DNA from 4 places in the Leptolyngbya sp. AN02str genome. Region 4 is predicted to be linked to each of the others. Evidence: riboswitches for the same ligand, from Rfam matches in the RefSeq annotation. Region 4 holds a riboswitch; each other region holds the start of a gene.
What was found. Region 4 has a riboswitch for cobalamin ahead of ACQ4M4_RS21270 (HupE/UreJ family protein). Riboswitches for the same ligand answer to the same signal wherever they lie in the genome.
Positions count from the first base shown of each region.

Region 1: it holds a riboswitch for cobalamin, as region 4 does, so the genes downstream of both, ACQ4M4_RS26860 (hypothetical protein) here and ACQ4M4_RS21270 (HupE/UreJ family protein) in region 4, are expected to answer to the same signal.
Region 2: it holds a riboswitch for cobalamin, as region 4 does, so the genes downstream of both, ACQ4M4_RS04465 (hypothetical protein) here and ACQ4M4_RS21270 (HupE/UreJ family protein) in region 4, are expected to answer to the same signal.
Region 3: it holds a riboswitch for cobalamin, as region 4 does, so the genes downstream of both, ACQ4M4_RS08300 (ferredoxin--NADP reductase) here and ACQ4M4_RS21270 (HupE/UreJ family protein) in region 4, are expected to answer to the same signal.

Region 1 covers NZ_JBNXVR010000061.1:59-7,701, reverse strand. Annotated here, with positions in the region: gene ACQ4M4_RS26880 (hypothetical protein) at 79-465, shown strand; gene ACQ4M4_RS26875 (metal ABC transporter permease) at 520-768, opposite strand; gene ACQ4M4_RS26870 (metal ABC transporter permease) at 794-952, opposite strand; gene ACQ4M4_RS26865 (DUF2267 domain-containing protein) at 1,016-1,576, opposite strand; cobalamin riboswitch at 2,148-2,292, shown strand; gene ACQ4M4_RS26860 (hypothetical protein) at 2,560-3,864, shown strand; gene metE (5-methyltetrahydropteroyltriglutamate--homocysteine S-methyltransferase) at 3,861-4,808, shown strand; gene ACQ4M4_RS26850 (hypothetical protein) at 4,792-5,250, shown strand; gene ACQ4M4_RS26845 (hypothetical protein) at 5,243-5,716, shown strand; gene ACQ4M4_RS26840 (DUF1636 domain-containing protein) at 5,961-6,341, shown strand; gene cobW (cobalamin biosynthesis protein CobW) at 6,361-7,416, shown strand.
Region 2 covers NZ_JBNXVR010000004.1:62,298-69,940, forward strand. Annotated here, with positions in the region: gene ACQ4M4_RS04445 (hypothetical protein) at 1-1,765, shown strand, start outside; gene ACQ4M4_RS04450 (hypothetical protein) at 2,050-2,673, opposite strand; gene ACQ4M4_RS04455 ((2Fe-2S) ferredoxin domain-containing protein) at 2,670-3,563, opposite strand; gene ACQ4M4_RS04460 (TonB-dependent receptor plug domain-containing protein) at 3,571-5,649, opposite strand; cobalamin riboswitch at 5,670-5,814, opposite strand; gene ACQ4M4_RS04465 (hypothetical protein) at 6,145-6,519, opposite strand; cobalamin riboswitch at 6,843-6,987, opposite strand; gene ACQ4M4_RS04470 (SufE family protein) at 7,182-7,631, shown strand.
Region 3 covers NZ_JBNXVR010000008.1:81,748-89,390, reverse strand. Annotated here, with positions in the region: gene purN (phosphoribosylglycinamide formyltransferase) at 1-139, opposite strand, end outside; gene psaK (photosystem I reaction center subunit PsaK) at 398-658, shown strand; gene ACQ4M4_RS08305 (hypothetical protein) at 778-954, shown strand; cobalamin riboswitch at 1,094-1,238, shown strand; gene ACQ4M4_RS08300 (ferredoxin--NADP reductase) at 1,270-1,977, shown strand; gene lepB (signal peptidase I) at 2,097-2,738, shown strand; gene ACQ4M4_RS08290 (LptF/LptG family permease) at 3,013-4,194, opposite strand; gene lptB (LPS export ABC transporter ATP-binding protein) at 4,299-5,063, opposite strand; gene ACQ4M4_RS08280 (LptA/OstA family protein) at 5,278-5,838, opposite strand; gene ACQ4M4_RS08275 (DUF309 domain-containing protein) at 6,046-6,492, opposite strand; gene ACQ4M4_RS08270 (DUF4382 domain-containing protein) at 6,984-7,643, shown strand, end outside.
Region 4 covers NZ_JBNXVR010000035.1:30,320-37,962, forward strand. Annotated here, with positions in the region: gene ACQ4M4_RS21255 (YdcF family protein) at 1-952, shown strand, start outside; gene ACQ4M4_RS21260 (ABC transporter ATP-binding protein) at 1,251-2,999, shown strand; gene ACQ4M4_RS21265 (HNH endonuclease) at 3,121-3,810, opposite strand; cobalamin riboswitch at 3,960-4,110, shown strand; gene ACQ4M4_RS21270 (HupE/UreJ family protein) at 4,139-4,762, shown strand; gene ACQ4M4_RS21275 (DUF1350 family protein) at 4,983-5,807, shown strand; gene ACQ4M4_RS21280 (hypothetical protein) at 5,936-6,661, shown strand; gene ACQ4M4_RS21285 (hypothetical protein) at 6,956-7,471, shown strand.

The sequences.
Region 1 (7,643 bases), on a different contig from region 4:
ACTCTGAAGGGTTTGGAAGGGTAAAGGAGTAGGACTGGTAGAATTTATGGACTTGATGCATAGCGAGAAAGGCAACTTATGAGCAAAAAGATAGAAGCCCTCCTCCGTAAAGCGCTGCTGGAAGAGGGCAAAATGGAATATTCTCTCTATGAATACGAGTTAGAGGAGCATATTGATTACTGTTACGACGGTCTAAAAGCCGACCGCGATGACTTCGTGTTTGTAGTGACAGAAAACTCCGGGCATGTGGCAATGGTGCTGATCATGCCGGATAAAACAGTGTTAGTAAATGAAGTGGCCAGGGCAAAGCTGTCAGAATTTTGGCAAAGCAATTACAGTACCAATCTGAAACGGTTGATTCCGATGATGGCAAAGGAACTGGCAAGTGACTCGCTCTTTGTCAATGGAGTGAAGACGGTTGGCCACAAACCGCCAAAGCGGGTGTGGGGTAAGGCAAGATCTTGAGTGCGAGGCGATCGCATTTAAGTCGAAATGTCCAAACCTGTGACTGGGATAGGATTACTTCTCGCTCCCTTGCATCAAACCTGCAATTTGCGCTTTGAATCGGGATTGGGTTAATAGCCCTTGAGATGGGCTGAATAGAAACGCTAGAAGAAATAGTCCGAAAGCAACCAGCACGACCGCAGACCCTGACGGAATATCCAGGGAATAACTCAAGTACATACCGACAATACCCGCTAATGCACCCATGCCTGCACTCAAGAGGATCATTTGATGGAGTTCCTTTACCAGCAAGTAAGCGGTCATTCTAGGGCAACAGGCAGCACAATCATCAACAGAACGCCCACGTTTGTAAATTGGCAACGACGGTCAAACTGATTGCGGCCACAATCCCCAGATAATATCGACGCACAAGCATTCCTGCAGCTTGTGCGTCGACTGGATCAAACGTGTAAAACAATTGCTCTTTGTAAAATAACCAGACTACAATCAGGATTCAGTATCGTAATCCTAAACGTTATGAGTACGAATACTTTCTCTGCACGATCTATAGCTAGGCTTGCTCCCAGAGTTCTCGCACCCCACCGTCCGGTAGCCAGGTAGCGATTTCCTGAATGCGCTCTTCTGACAATTCCCGCTTAGTTGCCGAAAACACTGCTTTCACCGCCTGCTTGCGCTCAGCATCTTTATTCTCAGGGTTTCGCTTAAGCCCACCTTCGTTTGCAACCCGGAAGAAAAAGCGATCGGAATCAATCTTGAAAATGCCTGGGCCTTGCCAAGGTGGACGCACCCGACTCAAAAATCCAACTAGCGGATTGGTATCTTTCCACAGGTCGGTCACTTCCATCTGAAGCGCCTTTTCTTTGGTAGGCATTGCCTCTTCATGCAACTCATCCGCAACGCGATCAGCTGCCTCTGTAGTCATCAAATCGCGCATGACTCGAAAGACAACTTCGGTGAAGTCTCTGGCATCGTAGGGGTCAGAAAATCCTCCATCAACCATCACTTTCTCCAGGAAGGATCGATCCCTATCTGCGATCGCAACTCTGGCATCTTCGACTTCTGTCGGATCAATCTCTGGAATATCATTTTTCAATGCTTCATCTGCCATCATTGTCTCCTCTATTGTTTGATCACAATTTTGGTACTCGATTTAGATTAAGAGACCCCTAATGAATGAGCATCTTTACTTAGGTCTAATTTCTATCCTTCAAAAGACAGAGGTTAAATGGATAGCGGGCCTGTGCCGAAAACTATGAATCTCGATCACTGAGCAAGCAACACGCTGTCTTTAGTTGAATTAGAAGACTGGCAGGAGAAAAGCCTTGAAGCAGGTTACAAAGTTGGCGATTCCGCCTTTGACGGATCTGCTCTGTGGAATCGCACAAATGCGATCGTCTATCCAGAGATTCGATCGGCTGTGCCACTGCTGAATGCGATCGAACCTAATCCTGTAGATATTCAGAAATAAGAAATTCTTGAAAAGCTGAATCAGAGAAAAGCGCACCCGTACAAAGATGACGCTTGATGTTCGACTCAGCATAAAACAAAAAAATCAAATCGGATCATCTTTACTCTACAGATAGCGCAAGTAATTTTAGAAAGGCGCTATATTTTGAAGTTGTTCAGCATTTTAGCTGCGAAGAAATGCAGGGTGAAGCTGCTGCACTGCGCTACAACTGTGCTATCGTTGGGGTCAAGTCGGTTCTGATGGGGAGCAGCCATCAGACGCAAGGGGGAAAGTGCAGTGTAAATCTGCCGCTGTCCCGCAGCTGTAAGGAGAGGCGCAACTCTCTGAGTCAGAATGCCCGCCGATTGGTAAACCCGTTACACAAACATCTGCGAGGTACGGATGATGAAAACTTCAAGCTTTTGTGATTGGTATTTTGTCGGGATTTTAAAGTTGTAGCGTTCTGAGTTGACTATCTGAGTTAAACGAACGGCTGATATGCAGAAGTGCTACCTGAGTGAAGGTAGCTGCTAATTTTGCGATCGATTTAAGTCAGCCATCCTCATTTTGTCTGCCTATGGCCTGCTTCCCAATTGGGAGGCAGCTGTTCTCACACGTTTATTTACAGAGTTTAGGACGTTACAACAATGACCATTCAAACTGCAACGCTGGGGTATCCCCGCATTGGTAAAAACCGTGAAGTTAAAAAAGCATTAGAAGCCTTTTGGAGCAATAAATTTGATGCAGAAGCTTTGCTGCAAACAGTGCAAGAGGTTGAATTTGCGAACTGGAAGGCGCAACTCAAAGCAGGCATCGATCGCATCGGTATCGGTGACACGACGCTTTATGATCATGTGCTGGATTGGGCAGTTTGGTTCGGCCTCATCCCCGATCGCTTTCGTCATCTGTCGGGACTCGATCAATATTTTGCAATGGCACGCGGCAAAGATGGCATTCCAGCGATGGAAATGACCAAATGGTTTGATACCAACTATCACTATTTGGTACCTGAGATTGCGGCTGATGCACAACCAGAGGCAAACTTTGCAGATTTTTTGGCAACGGTGCAGCGATCGCAAACTCTTCTGGGTGAACGAGCCGTTCCCATTCTCCTCAGTCCGGTCACGCTTCTGAAACTGGGCCGTCTGGAAGGTGATTTCACAAACCATTTGAGCAAATTGCTGCCGCTTTACTGTGAATTGCTGACTCAACTGAAATCGCTAGGCGTCACCGAGGTGCAGGTGCATGAACCGATTCTCGTCACCAGCAGTGCAGCGGATCTGAAAGAGGCAATTACTATCACCTGCACCCAGCTTGCTCAAATCGGTGTATCCGTTCATCTCGTCACCTATTTTGACGATCTGGGAACCACGTATCCCTGGGTGATGCAATTACCTATTGCTGGCATTAGTTTAGACTTTACCCGTGGATGCAATTTAGACTTGTTGAAACAACACGGTTTCCCATCCGATAAACAGTTAGGTGTAGGTATTGTAGATGCAAGAAACATCTGGAAAATTCTTCCCGAATCAGTGCTATCAACACTAGAAACTATTCACGGCATTACGCCAAATATTCGATTGCATCCCTCATCATCCCTGCAATTTGTTCCCTATGATGCGACGCGAGAGACAAAACTGCCGGAACCCTTGCGAAATGTATTGAGTTTCGCGGAACAAAAGCTGGATGAAGTGGTGATCTTGGCACAGACGCTTGATGGTAATGCTCCGAGCGAGCGATTAGCAGTCGTGCAAACCCACTGGCAAACCTTTGAGCAGTTCAGCCCTGTAAATTCAGCAGTACAAGATCGGCTCCGCAACCTGACTGTCAATCATTTGGAGCGCGCTATGCCCTATGAGCAACGCAAAAAACTCCAGTCAACGCTGCCGCCCTTTCCGACAACAACCATTGGCTCATTTCCACAAACCTCAGAGGACGGCAACTACGAGTGAAGCTAAAACGGGGTGAAATCACTCAAGCCGAATACGAAGCGGCGATCGATGCAGAGATTGCCAAGTGCATTCAAATTCAAGAGGAAGCTGGGCTAGATGTATTGGTGCATGGCGAGTTTGAACGCACTGACATGGTGGAATTCTTTGGACAACAGCTCTCTGGATTTGCCTTTACCGAACACGGTTGGGTGCAAAGCTATGGCAGTCGCTGTGTGCGTCCACCGATTATTTACGGAGATGTTGTCCGAACCCAACCTATGACTATTCGAGAGTTCAAGGTGGCGCAATCTCTCACCGATAAAATTATGAAGGGGATGCTGACTGGACCCGTGACAATGATCAACTGGTCGTTTACCCGCACGGATATTCCTCGCAGTGAACAGGCAATGCAGATTGCTTTGGCACTGCGGGAAGAAGTGGCAGATTTAGAAACGGCTGGGGCGAAGATGGTGCAAATTGATGAACCCGCTCTGAGGGAGGGATTACCCCTGAAGCCAGAACGCTGGAATGAGTATCTGTCTTGGGCGGTCGATGCGTTCCGTTTGGCGGCAGGAGTTGCCAAGCCCGAAACTCAAATTCACACCCACATGTGCTACTCGGAGTTTGGCGACATTATTCAGCACATTGAGCGGTTGGATGCGGATGTGTTGTCGATCGAGAATAGCCGCAGCAACAATGAGACCCTATTTGAAATTACGGATGCAGGCTACCAACATCAAGTCGGTAACGACGTTTACGATGTCCATAGTCCAGCGGTTCCTAGTACTGAGTTGATGGTTCAACAGCTAAAAACTGGGATTGCCAATCTACCGATCGAACAGATTTGGGTCAACCCTGATTGCGGATTAAAAACACGGCGATGGGAGGAAGTGATTCCATCGCTGAAAAACATGGTAGAAGCCGCAAAAATTATTCGGGAGGAAACCCATGCGACCAACGAATGAAGTATGGCAAGGCTATTGCGGCTACTGGCAAAACCCATTCATTCGGGAAAACCTTTTGCCGATCGGATACACTGCCTGGAACGGTTATCTGAATACAGGTAGAGGAATAGTGGTATGCACTGTTGTCGATACTATTTCTTCCTGTATTGATTGGGAGGTAAATACCGTAACCTTTCATCAGGTATTCATTCCGCAAGCGCAAGTAGAAGCGTATCTGCAAGCATTGGAACTGCAACCAGAAGCAGTCAAGGCACTGCTGAAGGCAATTTCTACCTATGATCCGAAACGAACGATCACGCTTCTGGTTATTGGTAATGGTGCAGTTGACATCAACCTGCTAGAAAACCTCAAGATTTCTCCTGCCGAGTGTTATGTGCAGGTGCAACACCGTTGGGCAGAGTTTCAAATTGACTTAATCCCCAAAGGAGTCACTTATGAATGAAGCGCCCGATATGATGGACTGGCAGCAAGAGTTTATTGCTACAAATTTGTTGGCGATCGGCTATAACGCCTGGGTAGGTTACTTAGGCGGTGAACGGGGTGCGATTATTTGCAGCACTAATTCTCCTGGTGTGGGGATTACTGGAGAAGCATTCAAAACCTATTTCGTCCGGCGATCGCGCCTGGCTGCCTTTCTGAACGCCTGGTTAGCGGCTCCTGATACGGTGATTCTGCGCCATCACTTCATGAATGCCCACATTCTGGAAGCGGTGGATTCTTACAATCCAACAACTGGATTGGTCTTCCTAATGGAATCGTTTAACCAAGTGACGTTCTTTTACCTGAAAAATCTACCGATCACGCCACCCCAATGTTACGAACAAGTATGTAAAACCTGGGAGGAGTTTCAACCAGCCGTTTGTGCATTGCCAGCAGAAACCGTGCTTTACCACAGGTCAACCCCCTAGACTGACCGAATTCTACCTTTAAAGAGTGGATGATTATGCTCAAGTATTACCTGCATCGTGCCGGAAGAATTCCTATGTCGATTCGTCCATTTGTGAAACACCAAGTCGTATCGCCATCCAATTCACTTCCTAAAACTGGCTTAATTCGAAGGATGGATTGTTTTCAGAATGTTGTTTTCGTTAGATTTCAAGCCGTTTTTCGCCAGAAACGCTAAATACTAATGCAATCAGATGGATTAACCCCATGTCCCAAGCGACCTTACTTGTTTGTATTCTCTGCCGCTTCTCCCAGACTGAAGCAAGGCAGGCAGGTTTGAGTGAAGGACAAGCCCTCTGCGATCGCCTCAAAGAGGGGTTGGAAACCAGTAGCGAAGCTTGCATCCGGCTTCAACCTGTTCGCTGTATGGGAGCCTGTAGTCATGCCTGTACCGCCGCTTTTATGGCTCCTAACAAAGTCACCTTTATCCTGAGTCAACTCTCCCCGACTGATTCAGTCCCAGATCTGTTGGAATTTAGCCATCAATATGTCAATGCTTCAGATGGCAAAGTTCCCTACAAAGACCGTCCTGCGACCATCAAACAGAACATCCACGCAGTTCTACCGCCATTGCCGCACCAACCTTAAAATCATTTAGGAGTCAATCATGCACAAAATTCCTGTAACCGTCGTCACAGGCTTTTTAGGAGCCGGAAAAACAACCCTCGTGCGTCATTTATTGCAGAACAATCAGGGTCGTCGCATTGCCGTGCTGGTGAATGAGTTTGGTGAAGTCGGCATTGATGGTGAGTTGTTGAAATCATGTCGGGTTTGTGATGATGATGAAGATCCCAATGCAAATATCCTGGAACTGGCAAATGGCTGTTTGTGTTGCACTGTGCAGGAAGAATTTTTGCCAACCATGCAGGAGTTGTTAAAAAGACGCGATCGCCTCGACTGTATTCTCATCGAAACCTCTGGATTAGCCTTGCCTAAACCGCTAGTACAAGCCTTTCGCTGGCCCGAAATTCGCACCGGGGCAACTGTTGATGGCGTTGTGACCGTTGTAGATTGTGAAGCCCTTGCGAATGGTCAATTTGTGGGTAATCTGGATGCCCTGGAAGCCCAACGGCAAGCCGATGACACCCTGGAGCATGAAACTCCGATTGAAGAACTGTTTGAAGATCAATTAGCCTGTGCCGATATGGTGTTGTTAACCAAGGTCGATCGCGTTGATTTGGCAACTCAACATCGCATTCAGCAGTGGTTACAAAAAGAACTTCCAACCGGGGTAAAAATTGTGCCCTGCAAACAAGGAGAAATTAGTCCTGATCTTTTACTGGGATTTAATGCCGCTGTTGAAGACAATCTCGACTCTCGCCCTAGCCATCATGATACGGAAGAAGATCATGAACATGATGAAGACATTACTTCAATTCATGTCATTTTAGACCAAACATTTGACCCAGCAGAGTTGGTTAGCCGCTTACAATCTCTGGTGCAGCAGTATGAGATTTATCGGATTAAGGGCTTTGTGGCAGTGCTTAATAAAGCCATGCGGTTAGTCGTTCAAGGTGTTGGCAATCGATTTGATACCTTTTACGATCGCCCCTGGCAACCGGATGAACCCTGCCAAACTCGGTTAGTGTTTATTGGGCGATCGCTGAATTCAGAACAAGTTTTCTCTGCACTCCAGAAGAGTACCAATGCTCAGCCAGTTTAGCGTTGTATAGAAAATTTCTTTTTGTGATTGTTTTAACGAACTTTCTGGCGATGGGCTACAACGATTGAAAAGGGCAGTAAATCAAATAAATCTGATCCAGGTCGAAGCTGAAACGTCGGGAATTTTAATTGCCAATCTTTCCAGAAGATAAATACCACGTAGGGTTTGCTGAAAAAAGCAGCAAAGGTTTACAGTGCCTAGTTTTCAAGCGAGATCAAGTCTGCTAA
Region 2 (7,643 bases), on a different contig from region 4:
AGCCGAATCGTTGATTTTTGACGAACACAGTCTCACGACAGAGTTTGTGAGATCGGCATCAATGGACAATGGAATCGTTCAACAACTCATCTTGCAATCCGCTGAGATTGCCGCACTTGCCGGAGAAACTGACGCGCGCGATCGCATTCTTCAACACTTGGTCACGGTGGCAACCTCAGCCCAATTCCGTCAACGCAATACGGCATCGGTCAATCCTGACCCGACGGAGCGGGAGCGGGGCTTGGGAGAACAAGCATTGTTTCTAATTGGGTTGGCGCAGCAGTTGCTCGCAGCGAATCAGCCAGATCGGGCGCTGCCGCTGTTAGACCAGGCTGCCCAATGGCTCCAGCAACGGCCCAACTTCCCCTTCTATCAAAATTCCCAGGCAAAAACCCTGATTCTGGCTTACACGACCGCCCAACAGCCTGCACCTGTGCTGCGCCTGTTGCAAGCACTTAGCCCCAATTCCCACTATCAAAACGAGGTGCTGTTGCAAGTCGTAGAGGAAGCGGCTGCCACCGGGCAGGATGCCTTTGCGGTGCAGGTTGCCCAACAACCCTTCGCCTCCCACACTTCCTTCTATGCCGAAGCGACGCTGCGACGATTGGCGGCCGCAGGCCAAGTGGATGTCGCCCTAGCGCTGGTTACTAACCTGGTTGCAATGGATCAAGAACAGTGGATTCCGCTGATTGCGGAATCCGCGCTCCAGGCCAATCGCCCCGATATTGCGACAACTCTGGTGGAACGGCCCTTGCAACCAGATCGCCAGCCCCCCATTCTGGAGGAGCAGCAATCCGAATTGGCGGCTCAACTCCGGGAGGAGGCCGAATTCACAACCCAGATGACCCGCTGGTTAGACATTGCGCTGGAATTGATCGAACAGGAGCAAACACCCCAGGCCCAGGAGATTTTGCAGCGAGTGCATCAGCAGTTGGAGGCGTGGGAATATGGGGAGCAATCTCTCCTGCGATCACAGCCCTTGCAGCCCTGGTTCACGCTGGCAGAACGGTATGCCCAAGCCGGACAATCATCGCAGGCGATCGCCCTCCTCAATCGCCTTTGGCAGCAAGAGCAGCAGATGGTTGCAGCGCAGATGTCCAGCAATCAACCCGGTCTGTTGACAATGCCAGTATTGCCCCCTGTCCCCGCTCTCTATTTTCCTTCTCCCTCTGCTTTTACGTTCCGTAGGGATGTTCCTTCCCTGGCGTTTCAAGTGATGTTGCCTGTGTTCCGTCCATCCCTTCCCATCCCGCAGTTGGTTCCGATTCCTTCCCCCGCCCCGCAATCTGCCCAGCCATCCACTCAGGCGATCGCCCATCTCTCAGCTTCGCCGTTAAAGCTGAGTCAAATATCCCTGTTCAGGAGTGCACCCACTGCTCAAAAGGACAATTCCCCTGTTATCCCCAACCTGCTGCACGAGTTCAGACGCGCAGACTACAGCCGCCATTACCTAAAAGTCGGAGAAGTTGCTAGGGCATGGGAGTTGTTCAACAGCATTTCCGAGAACATGAAACCTCGGTTGGCCGGAGATTTGCTAACCATTGCAATAACGTCGGGTCAGGCAGATGTGGCCAGACAGATGTTTCCCCTAGCTTATCCATCAGCTGCAGATGGGGAAGATCTAGCGCTATTTCAGGCTCAGAACCAGATTGCGGTCTTGATTAAGCTATCAGACCTGTATATCGAGTCCATGGACTCAGAAAATGCGAGACAAGTGTTACAGCAGGCAGAGGCGATCGCCTGGACGGTTTCACCCAGCGATTAGTTGAGCCAACGTGACCAGAAGGGAAACGTAAATCCTTTCGTAAAAACGAAGGGGATGATGGGATAGTGGGAATCTAACCAATTGCGGGATTCTCCTGCATTTTTGGAGAAAGCAGTAGGATCCTCTATTTCAGTCATCGGCATCCAGCAAAATAAGTAGGCGATATACAATTTCGGGTTTTATGTTTAATTGTGGCCGCCTACTTAATGCGGTGAGTCTGTCAATTAGGTAATGAAACGTCAGACTTGAAATCATTAAAGGTTGGACTTCGATCGGGAATACCGTCAATTCACCGAAGTTGTTGAGTCAGAAAAGCTACGGTGATGTCCTGAGCCTATCCTATCCCAAACCAGGCAGGCATGGGCAAGGGTGAGAGAACCCAACCACACTGCATTGCTGATAAAGATACTCCATAGGATCGGCACTGTTAAAACACACTGATTTTCTAAGAGGAATCCAGCCCCTAAAATCACGAATTCAAACAGAATAAAGCTGCCGATGAACATACCCGCCAGGCGAAGGTAATGGTGAGCGATCGCCCCCTGGCTAAATAACGGCTTGTAACCAGCCAGTAGCGTCACCCAAAGGGTTCCAGCCAATAGCACCAGTCCCCATGCGAAACAATTGAAGGTGCGGGGATAGTTGTGCAGAGTGTAGCCGCAAAGCTGATTGGCAAACCAGACAATCGTTGCCGTGACAATGGCACGGCGGCGCGGCAGAGTGGTTCCAGCAATTACACCTAAGCAGATGAACGGCAAGGTGCAGGTATAGACCAGATTGCTGAGGCTGCCTACACCAATCAGTAAGGCTTGCCAGAACTGCCCGTATGCCAGTGATCGGGATGCCGATCGCCATGCTGCTGATAACGTCTCATTTGCAGGAATGGTCAAACGTTGAACTAAACTCATGATGCCTCCGATGGTTTGATTGTATAAGGATAAAGATGCCCGGTTACTTTCTGGTGATTTACCAGATGGTCTTGCACAATTTGTCTGGCAATGTCAGGTGTAACGCGGGTGTACCAGGTTCTGTCACTGGAATAGAACACGACTGGACCGAGCTTGCAAACCTCCAGACAACCAGAGGTCATCACATAGACATCCAGTCCTGCTTGTTTTACAGCTTCTTGAAGCGCCTCAATAATGGGTTGCCAATTGCGCGAAGGATAGCAACGACTGGAGCGACATACAGCTAAATAGGGGCGCTTCAACGGGTTCTGGTCAAACGGAATCGAACGAGTTCCCAGAACGTAGGTTTCGCGCAATTCCTGATACAAACTCAACTTTTCGAGTTGGGGTTTGCCTTCTGGGAGCAGGTCTTCATCTTCACCGACAAAGGGATTGGGCAAAAATAGATTCATCATCTTTTCGCCTGCTCCATTCCAGAACTGAATCCCCCAACTGCGGGCTTCTCCTCGTTCATTCAACCGTCGATAGAGAGAGGCACGGTGAATCAGTCGTTCACGCCGCAGGTCGGGAGGGGTCTTCTCTAACGGTCCACCCAGATGTTCTTCCAGGCAAAGATGCAAATGCCATGCCTCGGTAACGACAGTGAGATAGCCATCATACAGAATGCAAATTTTAGGCGGTTGAGTGAATTCCAACTCCAGCACACTGCCTTCTACAACATGACCAATCTGAGTTTCCTGCCAGCGCTCTTGAAACAGGGTGTAGAGCAGTGGCCCGGTCACATCAATGGTGCAGGGAAAGTCTTCGTACTCAACGTGTCCGCCCGTTGGCAAGGATTCTGTAATGGTGTGATGGAGTGGCGTAACTTGGCGTGAAAAGTTACTCATCATCGTTCTCCTAAAACCTGGCACTGATTCCGACTCGAAAGCTGCGTCCTACCGCAGGATAGCCTGGATACTGTTCATATTGTTCGTCAAATAGATTATCGAGGTTGCCATTAAAAATCACAGTCCTCCCCAGGGGGATGCGAAGTTTGAAATCAACTGTGGTGTACCCTGGTAAGGATTCGGTATTGGTGTTGTTGACAAAGTAACGACTGAGACTGCGAAGAACGACGGCACCATAAGTGCCTTCAGGAGTTTCGTAGGCGAGTCCAACGTTTAAGCTATCAGCATCTCGAAAACTCAGTTGGTTATCTTCAATGTCGGCGTTGCGATCGCGCACAATTCGCGGATCGTTTAGCGTGTAGTTAGCAAAAGCATAGAGGTTACGAGCGAGTTGCAGATTCAAGTCAGCTTCCAGTCCTAGTGTTCTGACGCGCCCAATATTTTCATACGTGCTGGGAGAACCAAACCTGAAGTTAATCAAATTATCGATCTGATTGCGAAAGAAAGTCAGCCGCAGCAGACCAATTTCACCCAATTCTTGATCAATCCCGATATCAAAACTATTGCCTGTTTCTGGTTGTAAATCTGGGTTGCCAACGACATTAAAAGCTGCCAGTCCTTCCAAATTTGAAATTTGCGGTGCTCGGAAACTTCTCGCATAGTTGGCTCTCAGGGTGGTGCTGGGGCTAAGTGCCAGTCGTGCACCGACGCTAGGAGACGTGAAGGAGCCATTCGCCAAACTGTTGAAATCTTGCCTCAGCCCCAGGTTAACGCTGAAGTCAGGGGTGAAATCCACCTCATATTGAGCAAACAGCGCGCCCTGGCTGATGTCACCGTCATAGTTGACACTAGTCGTGCCTGAACCATAGCTAAAGGTGGTATTGCGCGATCGCGTATTGCGGTAATCAACGCCATAGGTGAGGGTTTGATTTTCGGCAAATTGCCAACTGTGCTGGACTTGCACACCCAAGGCGCGGCGATTGACATCATCTCTAGTTCCAAAGGTGCTGGGGTCAGGGTTATTGAAGTTATAGCTGAGGAAATCAGCATAGACGCGACTGGTGAGTAATGAATGATCGCTGCGTCCTAACTGCGATCGCCAAACCAGATCTAACAACACTTCATCGGTGTACTGTTCCGCTTCAGGTGTAAGCGTGTTAAATTCTCCAATGCTGTCTGGAATAGGCACTCCGCCTGCGACACCAAATTGTTTTGTCAGGTAAAGGGCACTGAAGTTGAGGGTGTTGCGATCGCCCAATTGTCCTTGCAAACTCAAATTTAAGTTGTTGTAGAGAACTTCGGCATTCTCGCGGCGATTTTCTAAGTCAATGCGATTCTCGTTCCGAGACGCTACGCGAACGATCTCGAAGGGAAAATCATTGTTGGACTGAATGCGAGAGTAGCCTAGCGCCCAACCCAAATCACCGGTAGTGCCCCGCGCTTGAATGGCTTGCTCATTCAGTCCAAAGCTACCTGCGGCAGCTCGCACTGTGACTTCTGGTTCAGCAGAGGGCGATCGAGTAACGATGTTAATTACCCCACCCAACGCATCGGAACCATAGAGGGTGGAACCTCCTCCCGGAAATAACTCAATCCGTTCAACATTATCTGTGGTGAATTCAGACAGGTCAAATCCACCAAAAAATCCCACATCATTGATGGGGCGACCATCCAGCAAAATCAACACCTGAGCAGAATTGCCACCGCGAATAAATTGGCTGCTGAGTGCGCCTAATTGTCCACCCGCCGTGCCATCGATAAGAATGCCCGGTAGATATCTCAGGGCTTCCTGAACTGTTCTGGCTCCTTGCGCCTCGATTTGCTCACGAGTAACCACATACACAGGACGGGTAGAATCTTCTACCGTTGCCTCCCGCCGAAATGGAGCATAAACAGGTTGATTCAGAATTCTGTCTGTAACCGTAATTCTAATTGTTTCCTCATCTTCTTCGAGTAACTCTGATGCAGAAGAGGGGGAAACAGGTTGAGCAACTCCGATCGCAACATTGCAGAGAACGGCAATTGTACCTACAACAATACCAAAAACTAGCTTTCCGGTGATGGAAAGCCGCACAAAGATAGTCATCATCCGTACCTCGCAGATGGGTGAAAGTAGGTTAACTATTGGCGGGCATTCTGACTTAGAGAGTTACGCCTCTCCTCACAGCTGCGGGACAGCGGCAGATTCGCACTGCACTTTCCCCCTTACGTCTGACGGCTGCTCCCTATCAGAACCAATTTTCAATATTGAAGAATAACTTTGAAGCGAGTTATCTACGCAAGCGGAAATCTACCAACCACTCGATCTCTACAGATTGAATGCTTGAATGAATGTAGCTGTATAGCGTTTCTATCAAACAGCAGATTGAACTTTAGAGGGAATAAAGTTGTAGATGCGATCGATCATCTGTATTGAACCGGGTTGAGGAGGGGAATTGGATTGGGAGGCGACTTGGTGTTTCATCAATGAATGAACGGATTTAGGAATTGTTTCAGAACGATGTAGATAATACTTGAACATATTGAGTCTTGAATTAGAGATCGGTTTAGAGATCCAGTAGCCGTAGTGCCATTGACCATGCGTTCATCGAGAAGGGCTTTTGCCCGCTGCACCATTCAAAAAGTCTGCAAAGGTTGCCTCTGGCTTTGCATTAGCCGCAACTTTGGGCACCAGATAGTGATTTGGTATCAAATCATTTGGTCCTTTCCAGTGCCGGAATGCCGTCCTGCTCCGCGCCAATGCAAAGTATTGCTCTAGTCTAGTCAGATGACGAACACGATCGGGAATTAGCCCCAAACGAATAATGCAATCCAGAACATGATCGTAAAGTGTCGTGTCACCGATACCGATGCGATCGATGCCTGCTTCAAGTTGCGTCTTCCAGTTTGCAGATTCAACTTCTCGAACGGTTTGCAGCAGAGTTTCCGCATCCGATTTACCACTCCAAAAGCTTCTAATTCTTTTTTAACTTCACGGTTTTTGCCAATGCGGGGATATCCCAACGTTGCAGTTTGAATCGTCATTGTTGTAACGTCCTAAACTTTGTCACTGAGCAGTAAAAAAGCGACTATTTCCTACTGGGAAGCAGTCACCAAGACATCACAAAAGAGGGCTAACTGCGATCGCTCGTTAGCAAATCCACTAGTCCCCTTTACTCAAGGCAGCCTCGCTGGATGTCGATAGCTTGGTCCAACTCAGAACGCTACAACCTTAAAGTTCCGACAAAATGCCAATCACAAAAGCTTGAAGTTTTCATCATCCGTACCTCGCAGATGTTTATGTAACGGGTTTACCAATCGGCGGGCATTCTGACTCAGAGAATTGCACTTCTCCTCACAGCTGCGGGACAGCGGCAGATTCGCACTGCACTTTCCCCCTTGCGTCTGATGGCTGCTTCCCATCAGAACCGAATGAATAACTGAACAATAACACAACAAGGGTGTTATGAAACGTTCCGAATTTCAGGTTTGGTTAGATCAATAGCAGTATGCCTTAGCACTGCATAGGAAGTAGATCAGCCGCAGGGTTTGCACCATTTGCGAAGAACTACTTCAGTTTTTCACTCATTTCCTATATTATGAGAATGATTATCATTATTATAACTTTGAGACTGGATCGCTATGCCCTCTGCTTCTCGACCTCTGCCCCCCAACTTGGACCGAATTGTTCAACGGTTTCAACAAATTACTGAGTCGAAGCGGCGGTATGAGTATTTGCTCTGGTTTGCAAAACGGGTGCCAGAGTTACTGGAAGCGGAGCAGATCGCAGCCAACCAGGTTCCAGGCTGTGTGTCGCAGGTCTATATCACGGCTGAGGTTCACCATGATAGCGTTACGTTTTGCGGAACCTCAGATGCTCAAATTACAAAGGGTTTGGTGGGTTTACTGATCGAGGGGTTAAACGGACTTACCCCCAACGAAATACTCCAACTAACTCCGGATTTTATTCAGCAAACGGGCCTGGATGTCAGTCTTACCCCCTCCCGGAGCAATGGGTTTTACAACATTTTCCGGTTTATGCAGCAAGCGGTAGCAGCCAGAATGGCTGCTACCGCTTCTTCACTCAATTAGAGAAAATGGAGG
Region 3 (7,643 bases), on a different contig from region 4:
TGCCACTGCCCGACGCCAGCACCCCCAGCCGCAAGGGTGACCCTTCGGCATGCCGCGCCCACGCATCGGCAGACACCTCTGGTGAAATGAACCCAACCTGCTGAAAGGTAACGGAAGGCAACGCCGACCCAGCACTCATAAGTAACCGCCCAACTTGGAGAAATGACCGTCTGCATGCAAGCCGTTTTCTACTATGGCATATCCTCGCATCGCCCACGTGCAGATGCATTGCCCCACGCCAGACAGAATCCACGGCAGAAAGCATGGGCCACAGCGATCGCATACAAAACTTTACACAAACATTAACTATTGCTGCAAAGTGTTTTGTGCGATCGCGATTATTTGTTCTAATTCACTGAAAGAACAACGTTGATTCCACGTTTCAGGAGAGACTGCCTTGTTTATTTCCACTGTGCTGGCGACCATTCCCGCAACCCTAACTTGGAGCCCCAAAGTCGCCATTGTCATGATTGTGTGCAACATTTTGGCGATCGCCATTGGCAAAGCTGGCATTCAACAGCCCTCCGTCGGCCCCGAATTACCTTCTTCTGCCTTGTTTGGCGGTTTGAGCCTACCCGCACTGCTGGCCACCACATCCTTTGGCCATATTTTAGGCGTTGGTGCCATTTTGGGCTTGGCCAACCTCGGCGTTCTGTAAGCGCTCTGGCCTCAAGCATTTGACCTCAAGCATTTGGCATCAAGCGACGGATTGCGCGATCGCCGCAGCTTTATCCCAAGATAAATCATCCATAGCACACTGCCCTACGGCACACGGCTATGGATATTCACAACCAACACAACCCGGCTGGCTGCGCGACTCATCAGTTCACGCGATCGCCCTCTCAGCCACTCCCTTCAGTACACACCCACAGTTCACTGCCATCAGCGCTGCACAACGCTACTGGCAGTGTTTTTTTGGGCCTTTTACACCATATCAAGAGTGCGATCGCGTAACGATAGGAACTTTCATGGATGAAACGGACAGAATTCGGGCTACAATGTGGCCCTTAGGTCGCTGTTGGTTTCTTCTGTCTATCCCGCTTTTGATAGTGGGGTTATGGCGAATGCAACCAACTCAGCGATCGCTCAGGCTGCTTGGGGGATCAGCCCAAGCACCCTATGCCGCGCCTCGTTGGCATAGGTGAGGGAAAGTCCGGTGCAAGTCCGGCACTGTGCCGCAGCTGTAACGAAACACTTCGTTTCCGAGTCAGAATGCCTGCTTGAGCCGTCCCATCATCGAACCCCGCGTCGCACGGAAACTGAACTGCTATGCAAACATCCGAAATTTTGCGTCCATGCCAGCCCATGGACTGTATCGCTACGATTGTCGCGTCCGAGTGGCTGACCCCTACGATCAAGTCCATTCGGCTACAGCTAGACGCGGCTACGTTTGGCTTTTTGCCAGGGCAATCAGTTTGGCCCAAGTTTGAGCGCGATGGCAAATCCTTTACCAAAATCTATTCCATGGCCTCGTCGCCCTCCGCCTGTCCCGAAATCGAGCTGTGTGTCTCGCGGGTGGGCTGGAGTTCGGCCTTTTTGCAAGATTTGCAGCCTGGAGACACGATCCCGGTGCGCGGTCCCTACGGATTAATGACCCTAAGTGAGCTGCCGACGCGCGATCGCCTCTATCTGGCTGAGGGTTCTGGCATTGCCCCGCTCAAAAGCCAAATTGACTGGCTGCATGAGTGCCGCTTTGCCCACTCGATTGTCTTGGTGCAGGCCAATCCCGAAACAGCCGATCAGCTTCCCTATCGAGATCATTGGCGATCGCTAGCAGCCCAATGGCCCAACTTCCGTTATCTCGAAGCCATCAACCTCGCGCCGGAAGCGCTGCTAACGACCGTAAACCTGGATTGGGCACAAACTGAAGTGGAAATTTGCGCCGTGGGCGATCGCCCCAGCCAGCTCTACGATGCCATGATGAGCTTGGGCGCCTCGCCTCGCTCTGTCCGCATGGAAAAGTTTGTGGCGTTCTAATCAGCGCTTGGCTTACTGAGCGCGATCGCACTTACAGGTTTCTGGGTGTACCCTGCCACCTCAGATCTTCCGTTTGCGATCGCGCTATAGAATGGGCTTTGCACGTGTTTTGCATCCCTATGGCTACTGAACCCACCGACCTTCAAAAACCCGCTTCTACACCCGCCCCCGAAGCCAAACCCAGCTTTTGGCAATCGCAGCGCGAAAATGTTCAAATTTTGGCGATCGCGCTGTTGTTGTCTCTCTTTATTCGGACATTCATTGCTGAACCGCGCTTCATTCCGTCCGATTCCATGGTGCCAACGCTGGCCATTGGCGATCGCCTCGTAGTGGAAAAAGTATCCTATCGGCTGCACCCGCCCGAGCAAGGCGACATTATCGTGTTTGAACCGCCAGCCATCTTGCAAGACATTGGCTATGGGCAAGACCAAGCCTTTATTAAGCGCATCATAGGGCTACCCGGTCAAACAATCGCCGTGCATCAAGGCCAAGTAGTCGTCAATGGGCAAGCCATTGCAGAACCCTACATTGCCGCCCCTCCCGCCTACGAAATGCCCGCCGTCACCGTACCGGCCAACGCCTACTTTGTCATGGGCGACAATCGCAACAACAGCAACGACTCCCATGTGTGGGGCTTTTTGCCACAAGCCAATATTATTGGCAAGGCAGTGTTTCGATTTTTCCCATTGAATGAGCTGTGGGGCACTCTGCCACAAGCCCACATCTCCGCAGTAAGCCCATCCTCCACTCCCGAGGATTAATCTGGTTGTGTTTCAACGTCAGTTTCGGTTAAGGGCTTTTCTGAAGTTTGCGCGGCGCGCAAACTTCAGAAAAGCCCATTTTTGCGTGCGCAACGCGCACGCAAAAATGGGCACTTCAGCTCATCCAAAACTCAGGTTGTTTCACAGTTGTGGATGGGTGTGGTAGAAGGGCGGTGGAGTCGCCCTTCTACCACACCCATCCACATGTCTAGACATTACTGATTAATCTTTGGGCAAGCATAAAACGAGCGATCGCCCACTCAAACCCAACTCCCTAGCGCGAAGACCGCACCAACAGCAGCAAGCCCATCGTCAGGCCAAACACATTGGGCAACCACGCGCCAATCAAGGGATGCAAGTATCCCGCCTGGGCGATCGCCCCACTCATAAACGCCGACAGATAATACAAAAACACAATCAGAATGCTGATGGCAAAACCCGTTGCCCGTCCGGTGCGCCGCAACTGTAGCCCTAACGCCGCCCCCACCAAACCAAACGCCACACAAATAAACGGCAGCGAAAACTTTTGGTGAATTCGCACCCGCAGTTCTCGAATGCGCCCCTCATTGCCACTGTCTTTGATCAGGTCGTATTGCTCCATCGCTTGAGCAATGTTCATTTCGTTGTAGTCGCGGCGACGGTTTGCCAAATCCAGCGGCGTCCGGGGTAACTGTAGATTTTGCTGATCAAATTTCACAATATTGCGAAACGAACCATCCTCCGACACGACATAGATGGTGCCATCTCGAAACTGCCACAGCCCTTCTGCAATATCCCATTGGGCCGTCTTGGCACTGATGATCTGGCTTAAGCCATCCCGTGAAAAGTCCAAGATTGTTAGGCCCTGCATTTCGGTGCCATTAAACCGCTTGGCATAAAATAAGCGCGCCATGGTATTCTCGCTGCCGCCTTCGGGAGTCGCCACCGTGCGATATTCCTGATACAGAATGTCGCGCTCCTGAAAATCGGGCTTTTCGTCGCCTAGTGCCCGCTCCAATGTCGTAGAGGCCCGGTAATTGGCGGCTGGCATAATGCTTTCTTGAAACAGAAACGTGAGCCCGGTAATGACTAAGCAAAACGCCAGCGTAGGCAGCACCAATCGGTAAACGCTCACCCCGCAGCCGCGCAGTGCCACAAGCTCGCTATCGCCCGCCAGTCGGCTAAAGGTCATGAGCATGGCCAACAGCACCGACGTGGGGAAGGAGTACACAATGAACTCCGGCATTTTGAGCAGCAGCACTTCAAAGGCAATGGAAAGCGGCAACCCTTTTTCCACCACTTGATTGACCAAGTTGAACAAGCTGCCAACGGAAACGCCAACGGAGGTGAAGGCTCCCACCCCAAACAAAAAGGGAGGAATCAGTTCGGAGACGATATACCGATCCATGACAGACAGCGGCAGCCATCGGCTCCACCAGGGATAAACAGATTTTTGCAAGGAAGAACCAACACTCATGGCGCTAGGCGGCGTATCGATACAACAGTTCAAACATGGAAAACTAGAACAGGGAACAGCCAAGCGTTGGCCCATCAACCAAGCGACGAGCCGGGGGCATTGGGCTAAACTTGAAAGCTGTCTCCCAAATAGTATTGGCGAACTAAGGGGTTGGCGTATAGTTCTTCGGTGCTGCCCGAGGCCAAAATTTGACCGTCGCGCATGATGTAGGAGCGATCGGTAATGGCGAGGGTTTCGCGCACGTTGTGATCGGTGATGAGAATGCCCATGTGGCGATCGCGCAGTCCAGCAATAATCGCCTGAATTTCGGCCACGGCGATCGGGTCTACCCCAGCAAACGGCTCATCCAGCAGCAAAAATTGGGGACCTCGGGGGCCAGCCGCCAGCGCCCGTGCAATTTCGGTTCGACGACGCTCTCCACCCGATACACGAATCCCCAATGTATCTGCCACACGCTCTAACCGAAAATCTTTGAGCAAGCCATGAACGCGATCATCATGCTCATCGCGCGGAACTCCCGTCTGTTGCAAGACCAGCAAAATGTTGTCTCGAACGGTCAAATTGCGAAAAATGCTGGGTTCTTGCGCCAAGTATGCAATTCCCAACCGCGCCCGCGCTTGAATCGGCAATGCAGTAATGTCGCGCCCATCGAGCCAAACCCGGCCCTGGTTTGGCCTTTCAATTCCCGTCGCAATGTAGAAGGTGGTGGTTTTGCCTGCACCGTTTGGTCCCAACAATCCAACAATCTCACCGCGCGATACCGACAGGCTCACCCGGCTTACAACGGTACGCTTGCCATAGGATTTGTGAATGTTTTCTAGCAGGATCTTCAACGATGTACCTCGGCAGGTCGCAGGCAAAGAGAACAACGTTCATCCTATCAAGGAAGGGATGGCATCCGCACAAGCGGCCCGAACCTAGAAGGAACATCCAGGCACAGGCATCCATGATTTTGAAACGGGGATTCAAGCATCGGTGCGATCGCGCTTCCGGTATCGGCTTGCACTATCAAGCCTTCTCCCCAAAACTGGCGCTAGGTTGAATGCCTATCTTTTTAAGATTGCTGATTAAAACTTCTGAGATTTAGGGATCGCTAATGGGGTCTTTGAACGCAGGTTTGGGGTTGAAGGTGGGCTGCTGGCTGCCTGCCGAACCTGCCGGAGCATTGGGATCGGCGACTAAGTAAATCGACTCAACACGCTCTCCACGATCGGGCATTGCAATAAACCGACCTTCGTCGATGAGGTAGGTCACCACTTCGCCACGCAGACTGTTGCCCTCTTGCAGGATGTATACATCACCACTCAGCACGATGCGGCGCTCGCGGCTAAAATACTGAGCTTGCACTGCCGTTGCCTGAATTTGCCGTGCTGGATAGTCGATTCGCACATTGCCCCGTGCTGTAATCACGCCCGTGACCGAGTTCGCTTCTTGAATATCGGCTTCTAGGCGTAGAGGCTGCTGTGGGCTCGCCGTTTGAGCGGTGGCCTGACGCTGAAGCGGGGTCGGCATCAACATAGTGAGCAAGGTTATGGCCACAGTACCAGCGATCGCCCGTCGATAGCGAACTTGCCAAGCTTGGGCCAGTGGGTGTGCAGGGCGATCGCTCCAGCGAGCCAATCGGTTGAATCGAGAAAATTCCATAAACTTGCAGGAGAGCGACAAGCGCCCTAAATGGATGGATGTGGCCGATAAGCCTCAGAGAAGAAGCTCAGCCTACCAGCCTCATATTACACGGGGATGGAAGCAACGAGCCGTAGATTTTTTGACGAGCGATCGCCCCTCAAGTTCCGCCACATTCACATCCACAATCAAATCAGCAAGGTCAACATGCGTGAGAATCAAGCGGTTTTAAGATTCAGTTCGTTGACGAATTAGGGGAAGAGACGGCAACACTGTTTTTTCCATCAGTGCATGAACCCTCTCTTCATCCATCGGTTCTCCAGTCAAGTATTGCCACAAGGCGATCGCATCCTCAGGGCCAGTTTGCTGCAATGCCTGCATCAGGTACGATCCCTCCTCCAGCAGCAAATCCAAATCAATATTGGCCAGCCCCGCATCAATCCGTCGCAGTCGATTCATCCCCTCTCCTAGTAAAATGACTGCCCCACGCCAATTGCCATTGCCCAAATGGTAGAGCGCCACCGCCATTTGCAAAATCCCTTGATAGAGTGTTCGCTGCGGCTCTAGGGCTTCAATCCAAATGGCCTCTAGCGTATCGTGGCAGGCATAATACTGCCGTTGGTTAAACTCATCTACACCCACCCAAAATTCGGGGGCTACCGATTCTTCAGCCATATGCACCGCTTCTCGGTCAAGTCCGCGATAATCATGCCACGCTCAGCCTTCAATACCAACCCTTATCAACCCTCTCAGCCGCCACTAGTCCATACATCTAGACCATACGTATGGTCAAGGAGCGCAGGAGCATCTAGGCTTACGCATCCCAGAACAAGGGCGATCGCACGCATATCTGGCAAATTCAGCCTTCGAGTCTTGTTAAATCCTCCTTAAGTTGGAGCAGATATCCCCCCCGCCAGCATTGAATTCTAAAGGTGAGGCCCCTTTACTGAAAAGGAAGCAGTAACAGCCCCGTTCATTTAGGCTGAGTCTAGCGGTGTATTCCACTGCTCGCTGCTTACCCGGCGAACGTTCCTGGCTCTGGCTTGTCCTTCGTTTCTTGCCCACACAACGCTTAGCCAGTCCCTCGTCTTGATGCAGTTCGGTTCAGTCTATCGGTCACGGATCCCAACGTGCTGTTTTGGATCTTTACAACAGAGCAAAGCATTATGAAACAATCATTGATCGCCCTTGCAACGGCATCCCTCTTGGGCGTCACGCTGCTACAGAGCTGCGCCAACCCTACCTCCCCACAAGCCGATGCCCCCACCACCGACACCACCAGTGCTTCGGGTAAGCCTGGCAAACTTCAGCTCCGAGCCAATGGCGAAGACTTTGTTCGCCAAGGTTTCGTGTCCAAAGATGGTTGGGAAGTTAGTTTTGACCATGTGTACGTCAACCTGGCCGAAGTGATGGCCTACCAAACCGACCCCCCGTTTGATGCAACAGCAGAAGCCGAGCTAGAACCCAAGCAGGAAGTTGTGTTGGTGGATGCCAAATCCGTTGACCTTGCCGAGGGAGACGAAACGGCTGACCCCGTTTTAGTTGCGGAGGTGGATGCCCCGCCCGGGCGGTACAACGCCTTGTCGTGGAGAATGGTGAAGACCGAAGGGGAGGAGCTAAATACTTACCCGGTCGCGCTACAAGGCACCGCAACCCGATCAGGAGAGACGGTGAACTTTACCCTGCGGATGGATCAGGAACTGGCCTTTGTCTGCGGCGACTTTGTTGGCGATGAGCGCAAAGGGATTGTCGCGGAGGATGCTACCGCCGATTTGGAAGCTACGTTCCACTTCGACCACTTATTTGGAGATGCTGAAACTGCCCCA
Region 4 (7,643 bases):
CAATCGGTTTATTCCCAGGGTTTATCTCACTTGGTTGGGCGGCCTGATTGTTTTAGCCTTTGTGGTGTTGGCATTTGTCGATCCCACCAGCCGCACGGTTTCGTCGGTATGGGGCATTTTGTCATTGCCGCTCAAGCCGTTGGGGTTGGTCATTTTCTTATTGCTGAGTGCCCTAAAGGATGGCACCAAAAAAATTGCAGCAAACCAGGTGTTGGCGGCTCTTCTGATTTTGCTGCTGTCGAGTATGCCAATTGTGGCCTATTGGCTGACGCTACAGGCCGAACAATCTTTAACCGCGCCAATTGCGTATCAAAATGCGATCGCTGCTAATCAAATTCGGGCGATCGTGGTCACTGGCGACGGCATTAACCCATCCGACCCATCGTTTCGTAGCCGAGTCCAGGTCAGCAATACGCAGGATGGCTTTGCCAATGTGTTGGCCTCGCGCCTGCTGTATGCCTCGCGCCTGTATGCCGAGTATGCGCCCGTGACCAACCCATTTGTGGTGGTGGGAGTGGGGCCAAGTATGGGCGCTACGAACGACGAGGCCATGGCAGAGCAAACCATTCGCGCGCTCCTCACTGAAGCGGGCGTCCCCAACGATCGCATTTTGATCGAGGCCGAAGGAACGGATTTGTACAGTAGTGCGGTGGCCGTTAGCCGATTGCTGGAGTTTCAGGGCTTTCGTCGAGAAACTGATGCGATCGTGTTGGTTACCCCCTCTCTCAGCCTGAGCCGCAGTGTATCAACGTTTGCCTATTTGGGCATTCGGGCGATTCCTCAACCAACGGATCAATTTGCCTTTCAGCTTGAGGACGGTGGCCGATTGCTGGCCCGCGTGTCTGACATCATTCCCAATGTGGATGCGCTGGCGCTCACAACACGCGTGGTTGATGAGTATCTGACCTCGGTGTATTACTTCTTGCGGGGGTGGCTTGTCGCCCCAATTTAGTGAAACAGTAGATGATTGCGCCCTGAGTTGACGGCTTGACGGATGATCGGGTCTGCTCTGCGTTTACGGTTGCTCGTTAGAGAGGTTGTTAGAGAGACTGTTGAGCGGAGTCTAGGCGCGATCGCTCGATCTGCCCGATCTGTTAGAAATTGTCAGTTCTAGTGGGTCTCCTCTCAGTGGGGGATGGTGGATCGTTCTGTGCTGCTGCACATTCACCCCCCGATGACCTCGATCCTCGATAGGATTATCTAAGTGTTCATCATAAACATTGCCCACTCATTCCTCCCCCATATTGGCTATGGCCCGATCAAAGTTTGAAATTTTAGGCGAGTATTTGCGCCCGCACTGGCTCAAGATGGTGTTGGGAATTGGCTCTTTGCTCGTGGTGAACTTTATTGGAGTGTACATTCCCCTGCTGTTGCGATCGGGGATTGACGAGCTACAGCAAACCTTTAGCTACGATCGCGTGGTATGGGTGGCATCCATGGTGATGCTGTTGGCGGCGGTGATGTGGCTGGTGCGCATGGCCTCTCGCATTTGGCTGTTTGGTGTGGGTCGCATGGTGGAATACGACCTGAAGCAGCAAATCTTTAACCACTTGCTAACGCTGGAGCCATCCTATTTTTCGGCGAATACAGCAGGAGACCTGATTAGCCGTGCGACGAGCGATGTGGACAATATTCGACGGTTGCTGGGCTTTGCGGTGTTGAGTTTGGCCAACACAATTTTTGCCTATGCGCTAACGCTACCAGTCATGTTGGGAATTAGCACACCGCTAACCTTGGCGGCGATCGCCATTTATCCCGTCATGTTTTCGCTGGTGCATCTCTTCAGCAATCGGTTGCGGCAAGAGCAGTTGGATGTTCAGCAGCGCACTTCTGAGCTAAGCGATTTGATTCAGGAAGACATGAGCGGCATGTCGTTGATCAAAATCTATGCACAGGAGGAGAACGAACGGGATGCTTTTCGAGATCTGAATCGCAACCTGTACGGCGCTAACCTAACGCTGGCCCGAACTCGAAACATGCTGTTTCCGCTGTTGGGTGGGTTGGCGAGCATTAGCCTACTGGTGCTGCTGTGGTTGGGTGCGGGTGCGATCGCCGATGGCAGCATTAGCATTGGCGACTTTATTGCACTGCTCTTGTATGTGGAACGATTGGTCTTTCCAACTGCGCTGCTCGGTTTTACCATTACGGCCTATCAGAGGGGCGAGGTGAGTATTGATCGGGTGGAGTACATTCTCAGCGTAGAGCCACAAATTCACGATGCGCCCAATGCCATGCCATTGCCCCAGGAAGATGTACGCGGCTGGCTGAGCGCCCACAACCTGAACTTTACCTATCCCGATGCGAAAACTCCCGCATTGGAGCAGGTTGAGTTTACGGTAAAGCCGGGGGAAACGGTTGCAATTGTTGGCCCCATCGGTTCGGGTAAGTCCACGTTGGCCAATGCTATTCCTCGCCTGCTGGAGATTGGCCCTAACCAACTATTTTTGGATGGCATCGATATTACGCAAATTCGGCTGCGAGACCTGAGAATGGCGATCGCCTACGTCCCGCAAGAAAGCTTCCTGTTCAGCACAACGATTAAGAACAACATTCGCTACGGCGACCCCGTAGCCGAGCAAGATGAGGTGGAAATTGCCGCCAAGCAAGCCCAAATCCACCCCGAAATTCTCAATTTTCCCCAACAGTACAAAACGATTGTGGGAGAGCGTGGCATTACGCTATCGGGTGGTCAACGGCAGCGTACCGCTTTATCCCGCGCTTTGCTGGTGGATGCGCCCATCCTCATTCTGGATGACTCGCTCTCCAGCGTGGACAACCAAACCGCCACGCAAATTTTGCAAAACCTGAAGGAAGGCACCCGCCGCAAAACGGTTTTGTTTATCACCCACCAAATGGCGGCAGCGGCGATCGCCGATCGCATCCTAGTCCTCGACAAAGGCCGCATCGTCCAAGCTGGCACCCACGACGAACTCGTTGCCCAACCCGGCCTCTACGAGGAACTCTGGGAACAGCACAAACTCGAAGAAGTTTTGAAATAAGATAGATTATGCCAACTTATTTTTCTAGTTGAAGCATGTTCTTCTTCAATTGAACAGCCAGTTTCGACCCAGCTCGACAGGGCTTTATCTGTTTACTGCAATGGCGTCTTAACTAACTGAACTACACAATCTTGTTGCTCTTCTCAAGATTGTGTCGAGTGCATAACAATTGCACATTCTCTGCTGTTACAGAAGTCCCACCTCGAGAAAATGGAATTACATGATCAAAATGCAGTTCATCAGATGCCTTGCAAACAACGCATTTACCTTCATCACGTTTCCACACAGCCAACTTAACCGCCGAAGGAATTATTCTCCGCCGCTCAGCAGAGGGCGATGTAGATTGCTGTAAATCTTCTTCTCCCTCAACAGCTATCAATTTAAACTTAAAAACTTGTCGATGCTCATCTGGTTCCTGCCATGAATCAACCAAGTGAAAGACGCCGTTATATGACCACACACCACTAAGAATCTTCTCGTAAACTCGCACTCGTTCAGGTAATCGCTCACCTCTTTTATAAGATTGTGCAGCTCCATGAAAGTAGCCATTTTGAGTTAAACGACCTTTTGGCCTAAATTGTGGCTGATCAAGCTTTTTAGGGTCTTGAGCCAGGGATCTTCTCGGTTCATCGTGCCCTTCATAAATAAGTACAGACCCATCATCATCTAGTCGATCCCGGTAAGGTGCGTTAGACCGTAGTGACATCAAAATCACTGAATGAGTACCGCCAAGGCCATAGTTCATACCACGCTGAAGGTTAGTTCCCTCTCGCTGGCACATTTCCAAGTAAGAAATGATTTCATTCGCCATACTTCAGCAGTTCCTTACAATAACAAAGTTGAAAATAGTATTCCCGCCTCAGAAACATATCTTGGCTGTTCATCTAGTAGGTTTATAGATTTCAAAAGAAACAGCTAACAATGGTGAACAGATGCCCTTGGATTTACGTTGCAGTGATATGATGGCGTGGCTCCATTGGTTTCAAGGGGAAGTCAGCCCTTGGAGGCCGTGCGGTCGAGGAAAGTGCAGTGTGAGTCTGCCGCTGTCCCGCAACTGTGAAAGAAAAGATTTTTCTTAAGCCAGGATGCTCGCCGATGGAGAAGGAAACTGCCAACGTTATCTGCGAGGTTCAGAGTTTATGGCAACGCGTAATGTGCGTGTGTTGGGTATGGGTGCGATCGCTACGAGCTGCTTGCTGGCGGCTCCGGCATTGGCGCACCATCCTTTTGGTGGCATGACGCCCCAAACGTTTGTTGAAGGATTTTTGTCGGGAGTGGGCCATCCCGTTGTGGGGTTGGATCACTTGGCGTTTGTTGTGGCGCTGGGCTTGTTGGCCTCGCTGCGGGTGGGCGGCTGGTGGGTGCCGTTGGGCTTTTTGCTAGCGGCGATCGCTGGAACTGGCCTGCATCTCTCGTCGGTGAATGTCGCTGGGCTGGAAATTTGGGTGGCGCTGTCAGTGCTGGCTTTGGGTGTGCTGCTGCTAAAGCGCGAGGTATCGCCAATGCTGGTGCTCATTGTGGGTGCGATCGCCGGAGTTTTTCACGGCTATGCCTATGGCGAAACGGTTATTGGCGCGGAGCAAGCGCCCATTGGGGGTTACCTGCTGGGCTTTACGCTGATTCAGTATGCGATCGCCCTGGGTGCCTTGGCGTTGGGTCGAGCATTGCAGCATCGGGTGAAGCTGCATCAACCCATGCGTATTCCGGCACTGGTGATTTCGGCGATGGGAGCGGCATTTTTGGCAATGGCGATCGCCGGATGATTTTGCCTCAAGCTCGTTAGGATAAGAGAAGCGCTGCAATCGGGGGAACAATCCTAGTTTTGCAATTTGGCCCTCATCTTGGCCCTCATCCCCCAGCCCCTTCTCCCAATTTTGGGAGAAGGGGGGCAAGAGTCAATGTCCCTCTCCCAAGCTTGGGAGAGGGATTTAGGGTAAGGGCTGCAATCAGCGTCTCTTTTTTGGTCTTTCTGGGCACGCATTTATGGACTGGCGAGACATTGCAGGCAACTGGGTTTTAACTCCATCTCGACCGGAGGCTATTCTTCACTTCTTGGGTGGGGCGTTTGTGGCAACCGCGCCGCAATTGACCTATCGCACCCTGCTGGAATCTCTGGCAGACGAGGGATATGCCGTCGTTGCCACCCCCTTTGTGAACACGCTAGACCATCGCGCGATCGCCCGCGACGTGTTGCGCTCCTTCAACCGCGCCTACGATTATTTAGAGCATCGCGTGTTTCGGCAGGAATACATTCCGGTGTATGGCATTGGCCACAGCATGGGCAGCAAGCTGCATTTGCTGATTGGCAGCCAATTTCAGCAAGAGCGGGCTGGTAATATTCTCATCTCGTTTAATAACTACTCGGCGCGACGGGCCATTCCCTTTGCCGAGCAGGTGTATCAGTTTGGTTCGCAGTTTTCGCAGTTCACGTCGCAGTTTCTTCAGCTAGCGCCCGATTTGGCCCGTATGGATGTGGAGTTTACCCCGTCGCCGGAAGAAACCTTTCGGCTAATTGGCGAACAGTACACTGTGAAGCGCAACCTGCTGGTTAAGTTCACCAACGATGATATTGACCAAACGAGACCGCTGCACGATGTGTTGATGCCTCGGTTCCCCGAACTGACCACGGTGCAAATTTTGAAAGGCAACCACCTGACTCCGCTAGGGCAAGACATTAAATGGCAGGCTGGAAGCAACTTTTCTCCGTTTGATGCGATCGGTCAGTTTGTGCGGCAAGAGGCCACCCGCGACCTCAACCAACTGCGGCATACGCTCAAAGCATGGCTCAATCCGCTATCGGTTCTGTAATGCTGCCTGCAAGCCGGGAAGTGAAAAATGGCGCAAAATTTCCACTAATTGGCACCCACTCTGGTTGTTTTCGTCTAAGCTTTGGAGGTTGTTTTGCAACCACCACTCTGTCAGGTATTAGGAAAAGTATGGTGTTCAAACGTGCGATCGCTCCTATTCACGTCAGTCTGGTGCTAGGCACTCTGCTGCTTACCGTTGGCTGCAACACAACTCCGCCCGCTAACGGCGGCAGCGACAATCCCGAACCGGTAGCCTCAGCCACTGCCACCCCCACCGAGCCATCTACCGAGTCGCCCAGCCCAGTAGCAGAAGCGCCCACTCCCGCTCCACCTCAACTCTCTGCCGATGGCATTGGCGCGGCACAGCTGGGCATGACCTTGGGCGAACTCAAACAGGCGCTACCCGATGCCGAATTTGTTGTGACCTCGCCCTTTATTGTGGATTTTGATGCGATCGCCGTTCGGCAAAATGGCGAAGTGCAATTTCACGTCCTGTACCTGGCAGGCGAAACGTTTTCCGACACCGACACCATTCAGGGCTTATTTACCGACAATTCTGCTTACAAAACTCCAGAGGGGATTGGGGTAGGCTCTACCCTGGCCGAAGCCGAAGCCGCCTATGGCAAAGCCACCCTCTCCTACAGCTTGGCCAACGAAGCTCGGGAATATGCTCGGTTTGAACGGCAACCGTCTCCAGGTATTGCCTTTGCCACTGGAAATGGCAGTGCTAATCCGGCTGGAATCTACAGTGGAGCCACCGAGGAATACAACGAAACCCAGCAATATCGGGACGATGCAACCATTCAGTCGGTTTTAATTGTGTGTTTGAGTGACGCCTGCACACCAGAATCCTAGGGGAATTCGTAATTCGTAGTTCGAAATTCGTAATTGAGCTCTGCTTCCAGAGCTCATTTTTTGGCTTGTTTGTTTGGATAAACACAGTTCACAGTGCAGCCAATTCAGCAGGAAAAGCTGAAAATGGATTATAAAAAACGTTTGGGAATCAACTTCGAGATATCTCGCCCTGCTCGTTGTTACAACGGAATCCATTCGGGAAAAATTGTGCGCATATCTAATTGAAACAGGCCGTAGGTATCGATGATCAGCCGGACCGTTGTACCCCGTCTACGCAAAACTGAGTACAGTAATATGAAGCCAATACCAAGATATGACTTTCCTGTAAACGTTCAGTATAGACCGTGGGAAGAAGATGAAAAGCGTGCTCATTTTTTTAAAGGAATTTATGAAGTTATTCTGAATCATCATATTGAAATAGCTTTTGTACCTGAAATTAAACAAGTAACATCCGAGTCGATTTCCACCATCTCTATTACTAAAAACATACTCAGTCAAGTTGAAGCTCGGATAGCTGCTGTAGCAGCATCTTTTTACACTGTAACACCGAATGATTTTTTAACAGGACAAGAAGAATTAATCCCTTTAAATTCTCCAGAATTAGGAGGAAGTGCGCTCTTTTACGTAACTGAGAAAGAATTTATAAATTTTCAGGGTGAATTATCATTAGTGTCTCAAACAACCGGCAGATTCTCGAATTCAAGAAAAATATCAGAATTAAAGGAATTTGAATTTGCCAGGGCTATTTGTGATCGTATTATCAAGTCAAAGTTCTTCAGCCAGTGCGATTTGAGAATTTTAGGAAGATGAGAAGAAAAGTTATTCCTCCATAAAAACGCGATCGCCTCTAGGCAGCTTTCAGCGGTTATCAGAAGCAAACTCTAGCTGACCAGCGATCGCACTGGTTTAACACTTCACTATAGTAATACTCTTGTTTTTCATGAGCCTTTCCTAACTAAAAAATGTGAATCAAAATAATTAA